2 regions of the Kitasatospora sp. RG8 genome follow, and region 2 is predicted to be linked to the other one. Evidence: riboswitches for the same ligand, from Rfam matches in the RefSeq annotation. Region 2 holds a riboswitch; the other holds the start of a gene.
What was found. Region 2 has a riboswitch for glycine ahead of gcvP (aminomethyl-transferring glycine dehydrogenase). Riboswitches for the same ligand answer to the same signal wherever they lie in the genome.
Positions count from the first base shown of each region.

Region 1: it holds a riboswitch for glycine, as region 2 does, so the genes downstream of both, gcvT (glycine cleavage system aminomethyltransferase GcvT) here and gcvP (aminomethyl-transferring glycine dehydrogenase) in region 2, are expected to answer to the same signal.

Region 1 covers NZ_JAGIYX010000004.1:342,063-349,101, forward strand. Annotated here, with positions in the region: gene J5Y04_RS09105 (hypothetical protein) at 1-104, shown strand, start outside; gene J5Y04_RS09110 (L-serine ammonia-lyase) at 176-1,543, opposite strand; gene glyA (serine hydroxymethyltransferase) at 1,689-2,957, opposite strand; gene gcvH (glycine cleavage system protein GcvH) at 3,092-3,469, opposite strand; gene gcvT (glycine cleavage system aminomethyltransferase GcvT) at 3,569-4,690, opposite strand; glycine riboswitch at 4,924-5,029, opposite strand; gene J5Y04_RS09130 (enhanced serine sensitivity protein SseB) at 5,178-5,972, shown strand; gene J5Y04_RS09135 (enhanced serine sensitivity protein SseB C-terminal domain-containing protein) at 6,153-7,039, shown strand, end outside.
Region 2 covers NZ_JAGIYX010000008.1:276,865-283,903, reverse strand. Annotated here, with positions in the region: gene J5Y04_RS15600 (DNA polymerase IV) at 1-1,182, shown strand, start outside; gene J5Y04_RS15595 (MFS transporter) at 1,327-2,817, opposite strand; gene J5Y04_RS43970 (YsnF/AvaK domain-containing protein) at 2,962-3,921, opposite strand; partial or broken gene J5Y04_RS41770 (PRC-barrel domain-containing protein) at 3,904-4,284, opposite strand; glycine riboswitch at 4,508-4,611, shown strand; gene gcvP (aminomethyl-transferring glycine dehydrogenase) at 4,854-7,039, shown strand, end outside.

The DNA.
Region 1 (7,039 bases), on a different contig from region 2:
CAACGGCGGTGGCCACCGCGCGAACCGTGGTGACGGCCGATCCGTCCGCCGCGTTCGCCGACCTGCCGGGTGTGCAGGCGATCACGCTGCGCCCGTCCGGCTGAGGCCCCGCAACGACGCCCGGGCCCCCGGAGCGGTCGCGTTCCGGGGGCCCGGGCGTGGGCGGAGGGGGGGATCAGCACTCGATGACGTTGACGGCGAGGCCGCCGCGGCTCGTCTCCTTGTACTTGATCTTCATGTCGGCGCCGGTCTCCTTCATGGTCTTGATCGCCTTGTCGAGGGATACGTGGTGGCGGCCGTCGCCGCGCAGGGCCATCCGGGCGGCGGTGACGGCCTTGACGGACGCCATGCCGTTGCGCTCGATGCAGGGGATCTGGACCAGGCCGCCGACCGGGTCGCAGGTGAGGCCGAGGTTGTGCTCGATGCCGATCTCGGCGGCGTTCTCGACCTGCTCGGGGCTGCCGCCGAGGACCTCCGCGAGACCGCCGGCCGCCATCGAGCAGGCGGAGCCGACCTCGCCCTGGCAGCCGACCTCGGCGCCGGAGATGGAGGCGTTCTCCTTGAAGAGCATGCCGATCGCTCCGGCGGCGAGGAGGAAGCGGACGATGCCGTCCTCGTCCGCGCCCGGGATGAAGTTCAGGTAGTAGTGCAGGACGGCGGGGATGATGCCGGCCGCACCGTTGGTCGGGGCGGTGACGACGCGGCGGCCGGAGGCGTTCTCCTCGTTGACGGCCATCGCGTAGAGGGTGACCCACTCCATCGCGTTGGCCGGACCGATGCCCTCGGCGCGCAGGGCGCGGGCGCCCGAGGCGGCGCGCCGGCGGACCTTGAGGCCGCCGGGGAGGATGCCCTCGCGGGACATGCCGGCCCGGACGCATTCCTGCATGACCCGCCAGATCTCCAGCAGGCCGGCCCGGATCTCCTCCTCCGTCCGCCAGGCCTTCTCGTTCTCCAGCATCAGGCCGGAGATGGACAGGCCGGTCTCGCGGGTGAGGCGCAGCAGCTCCTCGCCGGTGCGGAAGGGGTACTTCAGCGCGGTGTCGTCGGGCTTGACCCGGTCGGCGCCGATCGCGTCCTCGTCGACGACGAACCCGCCGCCGACCGAGTAGTAGGTCTTCTCCAGCAGGGCCGAGCCGTCGGCGGCGTAGGCCCAGAGGGTCATGCCGTTGGCGTGGTACGGCAGCGAGCGGCGCCGGTGCAGCACGAGCTGGCTGCCGGGGTCGAAGTCGATGGCGTGGACGCCGAGCAGGTTCAGCCGCTTCTCGGCGGTGATCCGCTCGACGTCGGCGTCGGCCCGGTCGACGTCGACGGTGCGCGGGGAGTTGTTCTCCAGGCCCAGCAGGACGGCCTTGGGCGTCCCGTGGCCGTGGCCGGTGGCGCCGAGCGAGCCGAACAGCTCGGCGCGCACGCTCGCCACGTCGGTCAGCAGGCCCTCGGACTTCAGGCGGCGGGCGAACATCCGGGCGGCGCGCATCGGGCCGACGGTGTGGGAGCTCGACGGGCCGATGCCGATGGAGAAGAGGTCGAAGACGCTGATGGCCACGGAGGACGTCCTTGTCTGGTCTCGTGGAAGGTGGAGCAGGCGGGGTACCGGCACGGAACGGGGCACCGCGCGCCCTGTCCAGTGTGCGCGGTGCCCCGGAATCCGAGGTGGACCGGCGGGGTGAGGCCGGTCACCTACGGCCGAACTACAGGTTGGGGTAGAGCGGGTACTTCTCGGCGAGGGCGGTGACCCGGGCCTTCAGCGCGGCGGCGACGGTCTCGTCGAAGGCGGGCTTGAGCGCCTCGGCGATGATGTCGGCGACCTCGCGGAAGTCCTCGGCCTGGAAGCCGCGGGTGGCGAGGGCCGGGGTGCCGATCCGCAGGCCGGAGGTGACCATCGGCGGGCGCGGGTCGTTCGGGATCGCGTTGCGGTTGACCGTGATGCCGACCTCGTGGAGGCGGTCCTCGGCCTGCTGGCCGTCGAGCTGGCTGTTGCGCAGGTCGACCAGGACCAGGTGGACGTCGGTGCCGCCGGAGAGCACGGAGGCGCCGGCCTCGGCGACGTCGGCCTGGAGCAGGCGCTCGGCGAGGATCCGGGCGCCGTCCAGGGTGCGCTGCTGGCGCTCCTTGAACTCCTCGGACGCGGCGACCTTGAAGGCGACGGCCTTGCCCGCGATCACGTGCTCCAGCGGGCCGCCCTGCTGGCCGGGGAAGACCGCGGAGTTGATCTTCTTGGCCCACTCGGCCTTGGAGAGGATGACGCCGCCGCGCGGGCCGCCCAGGGTCTTGTGGGTGGTGGTGGTGACCACGTCCGCGTACGGCACCGGGTTGGGGTGCAGGCCCGCGGCGACCAGGCCGGCGAAGTGCGCCATGTCGACCATCAGCAGGGCGCCGACCTCGTCGGCGATGCGGCGGAACGCGGCGAAGTCCAGCTGGCGCGGGTAGGCGGACCAGCCGGCGATGATCAGCTTGGGCTGGTGCTCCTTGGCGAGGCGCTCGACCTCGGCCATGTCGACCTGGCCGGTCTTGTCGTCCACGTGGTACGCGGCGACGTTGTAGAGCTTGCCGGAGAAGTTGATCTTCATGCCGTGGGTCAGGTGACCGCCGTGGGCCAGGGACAGGCCCAGGATGGTGTCGCCCGGCTGGATCAGCGCGAACATCGCGGCGGCGTTGGCCTGCGCGCCGGAGTGCGGCTGGACGTTGGCGTGCTCGGCGCCGAACAGGGCCTTGATCCGGTCGATCGCGATCTGCTCGACCACGTCGACGTGCTCGCAGCCGCCGTAGTAGCGGCGGCCGGGGTAACCCTCGGCGTACTTGTTGGTCAGCACCGAGCCCTGGGCCTCCATGACCGCCACCGGGGCGAAGTTCTCGGAGGCGATCATTTCCAGGGTGGTCTGCTGGCGGTGCAGCTCGGCGTCGACCGCGGCGGCGATCTCGGGGTCGAGCGAGTGCAGGGACTGGTTGAGAACCGTCATGGTGTGGTCTTCCCGGGAGGAGAGAAGGAGGTCCCGCGCGTGGCGCGCCCCCGCGGGGGTGGCGGCGGGCGACGGGAGGGAGGGACGGCCGGCGGCGGGGCGGCCGCAGCGCTGCGGCCGCCCCGGCGGGTGGCTCAGGCCGGGTTGGTGAGGGCGTCGTACTCGGCGGCGCTCAGCAGCTCGTCGGTCGACTCGACACGCACCTTGAACAGCCAGCCGCCCTCGAACGGGGCGCTGTTGACCAGGGAGTTGTCGTCCAGGACGTCCTGGTTGACCTCGGTGATCTCACCGGTGACCGGCGAGTACAGGTCGCTGACCGACTTGGTGGACTCCAGCTCGCCACAGGTCTCACCCGCGGTCACGGTCTCGCCGACCTCGGGCAGCTGCACGTAGACGATGTCACCGAGGGCGTCGGCCGCGTGGGCGGTGATGCCGACCGTGGAGACACCGTCCTCGGCGGCGGTCAGCCACTCGTGCTCCTTGGTGTACTGCAGGTGCGTGGGGTTGCTCATGGCGTCATTCTCCAGGATGGGAAGCGGGTACGACGAAGCGGCCCGGCGGCCGGGCACGCCTCGGCGGGGGAAGCGGAGGGGGGAAGCGGCGGGGAGGGGTCAGCGGGCGCGCTTGTAGAAGGGCAGCGCCACGACCTGGACCGGCTCGTGCTTGCCGCGGACGTCCACCGCGACGGTGGTGCCGGGGGCGGCGTGCGCCGCGTCCACGTAGGCGATCGCGATCGGCTTGCCCAGGGTGGGGGAGGGCGCGCCGGAGGTGATCCGGCCGATCGGGGCGCCGTCGGCGGAGACCACCGTGTACTCGGCGCGCGGCACGCGCTTGCCCTCGGAGACCAGGCCGACCAGCACCCGCGGCGGGTTGGCCTCGGCCTCGGCGGCGGCCTTCTCCAGCGCCTTGCGGCCGACGAACGCACCCTCGTTGGTGGTCTTGTCGAAGCGGACGACGCGGCCGAGACCGGCGTCGAACGGGGTCAGGTCGGTGGAGAGCTCGTGCCCGTACAGCGGCATGCCGGCTTCCAGGCGCAGCGTGTCGCGGCAGGAGAGGCCGCAGGGGACGAGGCCGCGGTCGGCGCCGGCCTCGGTCAGCGCCTGCCAGATCTGCTCGGCGTCGCCGGGGTTGCAGAAGATCTCGAAGCCGTCCTCGCCGGTGTAGCCGGTGCGGGCGAGCAGCACGTCGCGGCCGGCGACCTGGGCCGGGAGGATCGCGTAGTACTTCAGGCCGGGCAGGTCGGCCTCGGTGGTGGCGGTGAGGATCGCGGTGGCCTCGGGGCCCTGGACGGCGATCAGCGCGTAGGTGTCGCGGTCGTCGGTGACGACGGCGTCGTAGCCCTTGGCCCGGGCGATCAGCTCGTCCAGCACCAGCTGGGCGTTGGAGGCGTTGGCGACGACCAGGAAGGCGTCCTCGCGCAGGCGGTAGACGATCAGGTCGTCCAGGATGCCGCCGTCCTCGGCGCAGATCATGGTGTAGCGGGCGCGCAGCACGCCGAGCGCGGAGACGAAGCCGACCAGCGCGTGGTCCAGCATCTCGCCGGCCTGCGGGCCGGTGACGGTGATCTCGCCCATGTGGGAGAGGTCGAAGAGACCGGCCTTGGTGCGGACGGCGAGGTGCTCCTCGCGCTCGCTCCCGTAACGCAGCGGCATGTCCCAGCCCGCGAAGTCGGTCATGGTGGCGCCGAGGCTGCGGTGCAGCGCGTCGAGCGCGGTGAGGCGGAGGGACGACATGGCCTGGAACTCCTCGGTCTGGGCACTCAGGGGTGCGCACGCCGGACCGGTCCCGCTCGGAGAGGGACCTGACCTGCGCGCGGGCATGCGGCGGCTGGGTCTCCCCATCTGTCGTCGTACCTGAGAGCTTCACCGCACGCGGGCCCGCAGCTCTTTACAGCTAACAGGACAGCATGGCGGCTTGCACCGTGGGTGGGCGCGCGACCGGGCCGTGCGCCGCTTTCCAGATGTGCCTAATCCGTGCGGTAGGGGTGCCTGAGAGATTCCGGGGAGGACTTGCTCCTTCGGCGCCGGTCCTGCCGCCGTCGGCGGCACTCCGGACTCTCCCGCGCGGGTTCGAGCGGCCGGTATGGAGTTAGGGGGCGGCCCGGCGAGAACGCGGAGCCGCGGACATCATGGCACGTCCGGCGCCCGTGCGGGAGAGGGGCCCCGGGCGGCCCGCTAGGCTGCACGCGTCGACGAGCCAGTGAGGCGGTACAAGGGGCGCATGGGGTACCCGGTGGAGCAGCAGCAGGGGTGGGGCGGTCCGGACTCGGTGCCGCCCGGCGGCGGATGGCCTGCCAACGAGCTGGAGCAGGTGCTCACCGCCGCGCTCGGCGATCCGGGCGCCACGCCGCGGGTGTTCGAGGTGCTCGCCCGCAGCCAGGTGTGGATCCCGCTGCCGGCCGGGGCCGACCCGCAGGGCCAGGCGCTGAACCTGCCGACCGTGGAGCTGGGCGGGGAGCCGTACGTGCCGGTCTTCTCCTCGCAGGAGGTGTTCCTCCAGCAGGCGCCGGGGATGCCGTTCGCGATCGCGCCGGTCTGGGAGTTCGCCCGCGGGCTGCCGCTGGGCGTGGGCATCGCGGTGAACCCGGAGGCGGCGGTCGGCATCCCGGTGCCGCCGCAGGGTGTGGCCGAGCTGCGGCGCGGGCCGCGGGAGGACCGCTGGGAGGCCGCGCAGGCGCCGTCCGGCGGCCGGGTGGCGCTGCGCGAGCCGGTGCCGGGCGAGGACCCGGAGGCCTTCCTGGCCGCCTGCCGCGGCGAACTGTCGGCGCTGCCCGGGGTGCTCACCGCCCGGCGGGCGCTGGCCAGCGTCGAGGGCGAGCCCACCGTGATGTTCGTCGGCGTCCAGCTGGACCGGCTGGCCCCGGCCGACCCGGCCGCCGTGAACGAGGCGCTGGGCCGGGCGCTGGGAACCGCGCCGCTGCCCGGCGGCGTCCACCTCGTACTGCTCGACCTCGCGGAGGACCCCGTGGTCGAGTGGTTGCTCGACAAGGTCCAGCCGTTCTACACACGGATGTGACCCGGCGCGGAAGCGACGTGCCCCTCCCCGCCCGCCGTCGGGCGGCCCGCGAACGGGTAGGAGGGGCCCAAGGCAGGCACGTCGGCGTGGCGGTGGTCGGTGGCGCCCCATAGGGTGCGTGCAGACACCCGTCGGGCCGGCGGCAGGTGAGGGAAAGAAGAGGCGCAGCGAGGTGGGCGCATGAGTGCGGGAGCGGTAGCGGGCGGTGTACCGGGGCCCTGGGGCCAGGCACCCGCCGGGCGCCCCGGCGCGGATCCGAGAGCGCTGGAACACGCCCTGCGCGAGGTCGCGCCGGAGCGCTGGGAGGCGTACGAGGCGCTGCTGCACGCCCTGGCCGACGGCCAGGTGCTGATGCTGCTCTGGCACGGGACGCCGGGAAGCCCGGACGCCCAGTACGGGAACATGGAGATCAGCGGCCACGGCTACGCGCCGGCGGTCACCTCGCCCGAGCAGCTGGCGGCGTCCGGCTGGGCGCGGGCGCACGAGGTGATCTCGGGGCGCGAGATCGCCGCCTCGCTCTACCGGACCCGCTGGGGCCTCTGGCTCAACCCGCACGCCCCCGGCGGCGGGGTCGGCGTGCCCTGGGCGGACCTGCGGCGGATCGCGGCCGGCCTGGACCGGCTGCCGGCCGGGCCGCTGAAGCTGAGTGAACCGCAGGTGCCCGCCCAGCAGTTCTTCGCACTGCTGGAGCACCAGGCGGGCGAGGTGCGGGCGGTCAAGGCGCTCCGCCGGGCCTGGGTGCAGCCCTCCGTAGGCGAACCGTACCTGGCCATCGGCCTTGAGCTGTACGAGAGTTCGCCGCCCACGGTGGAGGCCGTCCGGGCGTTGATGCAGCGGGCGATCGCGGTCGCGCCGGAGGGCCTGGCCGTCTCCACGGTGGCGATGGGCGACGAGTACGACCCGGTGGCGCTCTGGATGCGGGCCAACGCACGGCCGTTCTACGACCGCGAGGCGGGTGCCCAGGGCCGGCCGCCGGCCACGGCGTACCCGCCGGTGCCCCCGCCGCCGTACGCCTCGCAGGCGGGGCCGGGGTACGGCTACGGCACCCAGCCGCCCGCCCCGGGCTG
Region 2 (7,039 bases):
AGCGAGCTGGTGATGGGCCTGTTGCGGGAGCTGTCGCCGCTGGTCCAGCCGCTCAGCCTGGACGAGGCGTTCGTGGACCTGGAGGCCGGCCCGTACGGCCCCGCGCTGGCGGCGGCGGATCACGGGACGGGGGAGCGGCTGGTGCTGGCCCTCGCGGAGGACCTCCGGGCCGACATCCAGCGGCGCACCGGGCTGACCGCGTCGGTCGGGGCGGCCGGGTCCAAGCTGATGGCCAAGATCGCCTCCGAGCAGGCCAAGCCGGACGGGCTGGTGCTGATCGAGCCCGGCCAGGAGCGCGTGGTGCTCGGGCCGATGCCGGTGCGCGCCCTGCCCGGCATCGGCCCGGCCACCGAACAGGTGCTGCGCCGGGCCGGCCTGAACACGGTGGCCGACCTCGCCCTGGCGGGGGAGGCGGAGCTGGTGCAGCTGCTGGGGAGGGCGCACGGCACCGGCGTCCACCAGATGTCCATAGGGCTGGACGACCGGCCGGTGGTGGCCGATCAGGACGCCAAGTCGGTGTCGGTGGAGGACACCTTCGAGGTGGACCTCGCCGACCGGGAGCGGGTGCTGCGCGAGGTCGACGTCCTGGCGGCGCGGTGCGTGCGGCGGTTGCGGGCGGCGGGCCGGTCGGGTCGGACGGTGGTGCTGAAGGTCCGGCGGTTCGACTTCTCCACGCTGACCCGCTCGGAGACGCTGCGCGGCCCGACGGACGACGAGGCGGTGATCACCGAGACGGCCCGGCGGCTGGCCTCGCAGGTGGACATCACCGGTGGCGTGCGGCTGCTCGGCGTGGGGGTCGCGCAGCTGGCCGACTACACCCAGGAGGACCTGTTCGCGCAGGCCGTCCGGGAGGAGGCGGAGTCCGGCGAGCAGGAGCCGGTGGCGGCCGAGGCGGAGGGGGCGGCGGAGCCGGCCGCGCCTTCGACGCCGCACTGGATGCCCGGGCAGGACGTGCACCACGGCGAGTTCGGACCGGGGTGGGTGCAGGGCAGCGGGGTGGGGCGGGTGACGGTGCGGTTCGAGACGCCGTGGAGCGGGCCGGGACGGGTGCGGACCTTCGCGGTGGACGACCCGGCGCTGGAGCCCGCGCGTCCGCTGCCGCTGCGGGGGAGCGAGGGCGGGCCGGACGAGGGCGGGCCGGACGAGGGCAGGCCGGACGAGGGCGACGGGACCGGGGGCTGAACGTACGAAGCGGCCCCGCCCGGCAGGGGAAACCGGGTGGGGCCGCTTGAAGTGCCGGGCCTCGGGCGGTCGCGATGCCCTCGTCGACCGTTCGGGGTCCGGTCCCCCGCGCTCTGTCCCTGGGCGCGGGGGGTGGACGCCTCGTCAGGCGTCGGTCTTGGCCAGCTGGGGGCTGGAGTCCAGGTCCGCCGTCGCGATGCCGGCGGCGACGGTGGTGGACGGCTTGACGGTGCGGATCAGGAAGGGGACGGCGCCGGCGATCGCGCAGACCACCGCGGCGGTCCAGAACGCGTGCTTGTAGGCGTCCAGGGTCGGCAGCGCGATCGGGATCGGCAGCTTCATGGTGTCGCCGGTCAGGATCGCGGCCATCACGGCGGTGCCGATCGCGCCGCCGACGGTGCGCAGCACGGCGTTCATGCCGTTGGCGATGCCGCTCTGCTCCACCGGGACGGCGCCGTTGATGTAGGCGGGCATCGCCGAGAAGGCGAGGCCGATGCCCAGACCGAAGATCGCCGAGGCGGTGTAGATGTCGGCCTCATGGCTGTGGCGCACGGCCAGGTAGGCCATCGCGACGGCGCCGAGGACGCCACCGAGGACCAGCGGCAGGCGCGGGCCGCGGCGGGCGATCAGCAGGGCGCCCAGCGGGGCGGCGACCATCGAGCCGACGGCCGACGGGAGCAGCATGATGCCGGCGTGCAGCACGGTGGCGGTGAAGCCGTAGTGCGCGAACTTCTCCGGGGTCTGGGCGAAGTTGCTGATCACCATGAACGAGCCGTACATGCCGAAGCCGATCAGCAGGCCGGCCAGGTTGGTGAAGGCGACGGCCGGGCGGGACATCATCTTCATGTCCACCAGCGGGTGCTTCACCTTGACCTCGATGACGCCCCAGACCAGGGCGACCACGGCGGCGACGGCGAAGAGGCCGAGGGTCTTGGTCGAGGTCCAGCCCCAGTGGTTGCCCTGGCTGACCGCGACGAGCAGGGCGGAGAGCCAGCCGGCCAGGGTGAGGGCGCCGAGCGGGTCGGCCCCGCCGTCCTTGTCGGTGACCGGGTCGCTGGGCACCCGCAGGGCGACCAGGGCGACCGCGATCAGGCCGAAGACCAGGCCCATCCAGAAGATCGACTTGTAGCTCCAGTGCTCCAGCAGCAGGCCGGTGGCGACCAGGCCGAGGCCGCTGCCGACGCCCATGGAGGCGCTGATGGCGGCGACGCCGCCGGTCACCTTCTGCTTCGGCAGCTCGTCGCGGACGATGCTGATCGCCAGCGGGAGCACGCCACCGCCGGCGCCCTGGAGGACACGGGCGACGACCAGCCAGGTGAAGGAGTGGGTGCTGACCGCCAGCGCGGAGCCGGCCACCAGACCGGTCAGCGATATCAGCAGCATCGGCTTGCGGCCGCGCAGGTCACCGAAGCGGCCCAGCAGGGGGGTCAGCACGGCGGCGGAGAGCAGGTTGGCCGTCATCAGCCAGGTGATGCTGGAGCCGGAGACGCTGAGCTCCTTGGCCAGCGAGGGCAGGATCGGGACGACCGCGGTCTGCACCACGCTGAACGACAGCATCGCCAGGATGAGGGCCGGCAGGACCCGGGCGCTGCTCTGCTTCTCGGCCGCGGTGGTGGGCTGTGGTGCCTCACTCACGGTTGCTTCCTCCCGTACATAGTGAATGAACTGAAGTAACCATGCAGGGAGATACTTCATTGTGTCAAATATCGATCGGTGAAGCTTTGGCAAAGTCGAAGGACCCCGGGCCGCGGCGGGCCCGGGGTCCCCGGTGAGGCGTCGTCAGGCAAGCGGCCTGAGCGTGGCCGGGCGGGACGGTTCGTCGGCCGCGGCGGAGGCCGGCGTGGGGGTCGGCGCGGAGGTGGGCTGGGCGGGGGCGTGTGCGTTCGGGGAAGTGGGGCCCGGGGTCGAGGCGGCGGCGGTGTTGTCGTGCACCTCGACGTGCTCGCGGCGCAGCTCGTCGCGGATCACCTCCTCGGAGGTGTACCGCTCGACCACCAGGCGCACCCGCTCGATCGGGGCCAGGTACTTGCGGACCACCGGGCGCTCCTCGCGCAGGGTGACCTCCTCCACCGCCTCCGCGATCTCCTTGTCGCTGAGCGAGGCCCGCTCCGTCTCGCCGACCGGCATCCGCTCCACCCGGACGCGCTCGCGGACCACCGGGACCCGGCGCTCCACCGGCTCGCTGGTCACGTACTTGCGCAGCTTCGCGGTGCCCAGGACGTGCCACTCGGTGGTGATGTCCAGGCGCTCCTCGCGGCAGGTGATCTCCACCGGGCCGCTGGGCGCGGACGAGGCCGGACCGGAGGCGGTGGAGTCGGCAGGGGTGGTGGCTGGGGTGGTGGCGGAGGTGGCCGGGGTGGCCGGTGCGGCCGCGGGGCGCGGCTCATGGGTGACCGGCGCCGCGGGGGCGGCGGGCGCGGTGGTGCTGAGGGTTCGCACGTTGGCCTCCGTGGCGGGTTCGGACGGCTTGCCGAGGTCGGCCGCCGGGGTGATGAGGGGGGACGGGGTCGCGCTGTCGGCCGAGTGGAAGCTGTCGGCCGAGTGGAAGGCGAGCGGCTTGGGTGCCGGTGCCGGTGCCGGTGCCGGTGCCGCGGCGGCGGGTTGGTCCGCGGACTTCGACGCCGGGGCCGCTGCTGCTGCGGCGGCTACCGTGCCCGCCGCTGCCGCCGTGCCCGCCGCCGTGCCCGCCGTCGGGGCCGCGGGTTGGGCCGCCGCGGGCGGGACGGAGCCGAAGTCCAGGTCGGCCGGCTCGGAGCCGGAGCCGTCGCCCGCCGACGGGCGCCCGTCCACCGGGGTGTCCAGCCCGTAGTAGCGGTAGAGCTGGAGCTCCTGGGCCGGTGACAGGTGCTGGCCAACGCCGAAGTCCGGCGACTCCTTCACCAGCGACTTGTCGTACGGAACCCGCAGCTCGTCGCCGGAGAACTCGCTCGTGGTCAGGGGGACGAAGGCGTCCCGGCCGAAGATGCCGGTCCGGACGGCGGCCCACTCGGGCTGTCCGGTGGCGTCGTCCAGGTACACCTCGTCGACCGTGCCGATCTTGTCTCCGTTGCGGTCGACCGCCTTGTGGCCGATGAGGTCCCGGGGGTCGATATCGGTCTGCACTCTTTCCTCCAGTGCGCTGCGCCTGCGGGACTCCCGCAGGCCGGCGGCCGGCCCGCCCGTCCCATCCGCCACTTCACACCAAAAGCCATGAACCGGACAGCCGCGACCGGGGCGGGGCCGGACGGGCCCGGTGGTGCGCCGTCCGGGTCACGGGCGAAGTCCCGGAGTGACCTGACGCACCCGTGATCGAAGGGCCTCCCGCTGGTACCCTGGGCGCGACCGCCGAGCCCGCTCGGGAGAGTCCCCGACAGTGAAAACCACTGGTCGGGGCGCCGAAGGAGCAACTCCTCCCCGGAATCTCTCAGGCATCCGTACCGTGTGGGATAGGTCACTCTGGAAAGCAGGGCAGGACTGCGGGCGAGGGAGCCGGCGGCCACCACCCTCACCGACGGTGCAAGCCGGCGGCGCGCCCACCGCGTGCCGCGCGGGTGAAGCTCTCAGGTCCCGATGACAGAGGGGGAGGCCTGTCGGGTCCGCCCGCCCAGGCCCGTCCGCTGTTGTCCGCAGCGGCGGAAGCCGTACGGGCGTGCGTACCCCCGCCGGTCCGTGACCAGGAGGCCTCGACCACCATGAACGCCCAGCCGAACGCGGGACGCCCCACCGGCGCCTCGACCCTCACCGAGCTTGAGCTGGCCAGCCCCTTCGAGAACCGCCACATCGGCCCCGACGCCGCCGCGCAGGAGAAGATGCTGGCGCAGGTCGGCTACGGCTCGCTGGACGAGCTCGCCGCCACCGCCGTGCCCGAGGCGATCCGCTCCATCACCGCCCTGGACCTGCCCGGCGGCCGCAGCGAGGCACAGGTCCTCGCCGAGCTGCGCGAGCTGGCCGGCCGCAACCAGGTGCTCCAGCCGATGATCGGCCTGGGCTACTACGGCACCTTCACCCCGCCGGTGATCCTGCGCAACGTCCTGGAGAACCCGGCCTGGTACACCGCCTACACGCCGTACCAGCCGGAGATCTCGCAGGGCCGCCTGGAGGCGCTGCTCAACTTCCAGACCCTGGTCTCGGACCTGACCGGTCTGCCCACCTCCGGCTCCTCGCTGCTGGACGAGGGCACCGCGGCCGCCGAGGCGATGGCGCTGGCCCGCCGCGTCACCAAGGTCAAGGGCGGTGTCTTCCTGGTCGACGCCGAGACCCTCCCGCAGACGATCGCGGTGATCGAGACCCGTGCCGAGCCGACCGGTGTCGAGGTCGTCGTCGCCGACCTCTCCGCGGGCATCCCCGCCGAGATCGCCGAGCGCGGCGTCTTCGGCGTGCTGCTCCAGTACCCGGGTGCCACCGGTGTGGTCCGCGACCTCACCCCCGTCATCGAGCAGGCCCACGGCCTCGGCGCGATCGTCGCCGTCGCCGCCGACCTGCTGGCGCTGACCCTGCTGAAGTCCCCGGGCTCGCTCGGCGCCGACATCGCCTGCGGTACCTCGCAGCGCTTCGGTGTGCCGATGGGCTTCGGCGGCCCGCACGCCGGCTACCTGTCGGTGCGTGCCGAGTACGCCCGCTCGCTGCCCGGCCGCCTGGTCGGCGTCTCCGTCGACGTCGACGGCAACCGCGCCTACCGCCTGGCGCTGCAGACCCGCGAGCAGCACATCCGCCGCGAGAAGGCCACCAGCAACATCTGCACCGCCCAGGTGCTGCTCGCCGTCATGGCCTCGATGTACGCCGTCTACCACGGTCCGGACGGCCTGGCCGACATCGCCCGCCGCACCCACCGCTACGCCGCCGCCCTCGCCGAGGGCCTGCGGGCCGGCGGCGTGGAGCTGCTGCACGGCGAGTTCTTCGACACCGTCACCGCCGTCGTGCCCGGCCGGGCCGCCGCGATCGCCGAGGCCGCGCGCGCCCACGGCATCAACGTCTACCAGGACGGCGAGGACCGGATCTCGGTCTCCACCGACGAGACCACCACCCGCGAGCACCTGGCGGGCGTCTGGGCCGCGTTCGGCGTCGAGGGCGTGGAGGTCGCCGAGGGCGCCGACGCGCTGCCGGCCGCGCTGCTGCGCGAGGACGAGTACCTGACCCACCCGGTCTTCCACAGCCACCGCTCCGAGACCGCCATGCTGCGCTACCTGCGCCGCCTGTCGGACCGCGACTACGCGCTGGACCGCGGCATGATCCCGCTGGGCTCCTGCACGATGAAGCTCAACGCGACCACCGAGATGGAGCCGGTGACCTGGCCCGAGTTCGGCCAGCTGCACCCGTTCGCGCCGATCGACCAGGCCCAGGGCTTCCTGACCCTGATCCGTCAGCTGGAGCAGCAGCTCGTCGAGGTGACCGGCTACGACGCCGTCTCGATCCAGCCGAACGCGGGCTCCCAGGGTGAGCTGGCCGGCCTGCTGGCCGTCCGCGCCTACCACCACGCCAACGGCGACACCCAGCGTGACGTCTGCCTGATCCCGTCCTCCGCGCACGGCACCAACGCGGCCTCCGCCGTGATGGCCGGCATGCGCGTGGTCGTGGTCAAGACCCTGGTCGACGGCGACGTCGACGTGGACGACCTGAAGGCCAAGATCGAGCAGCACCGCGACCAGCTCGCGGTGCTGATGGTCACCTACCCGTCCACCCACGGCGTGTACGAGACCGAGATCACCGACATCTGCGCGGCGGTGCACGAGGCCGGCGGCCAGGTCTACGTGGACGGCGCCAACCTGAACGCCCTGGTCGGCCTCGCCAAGCCGGGCAAGTTCGGCGCGGACGTCTCGCACCTGAACCTGCACAAGACCTTCTGCATCCCGCACGGCGGCGGCGGCCCGGGCGTCGGCCC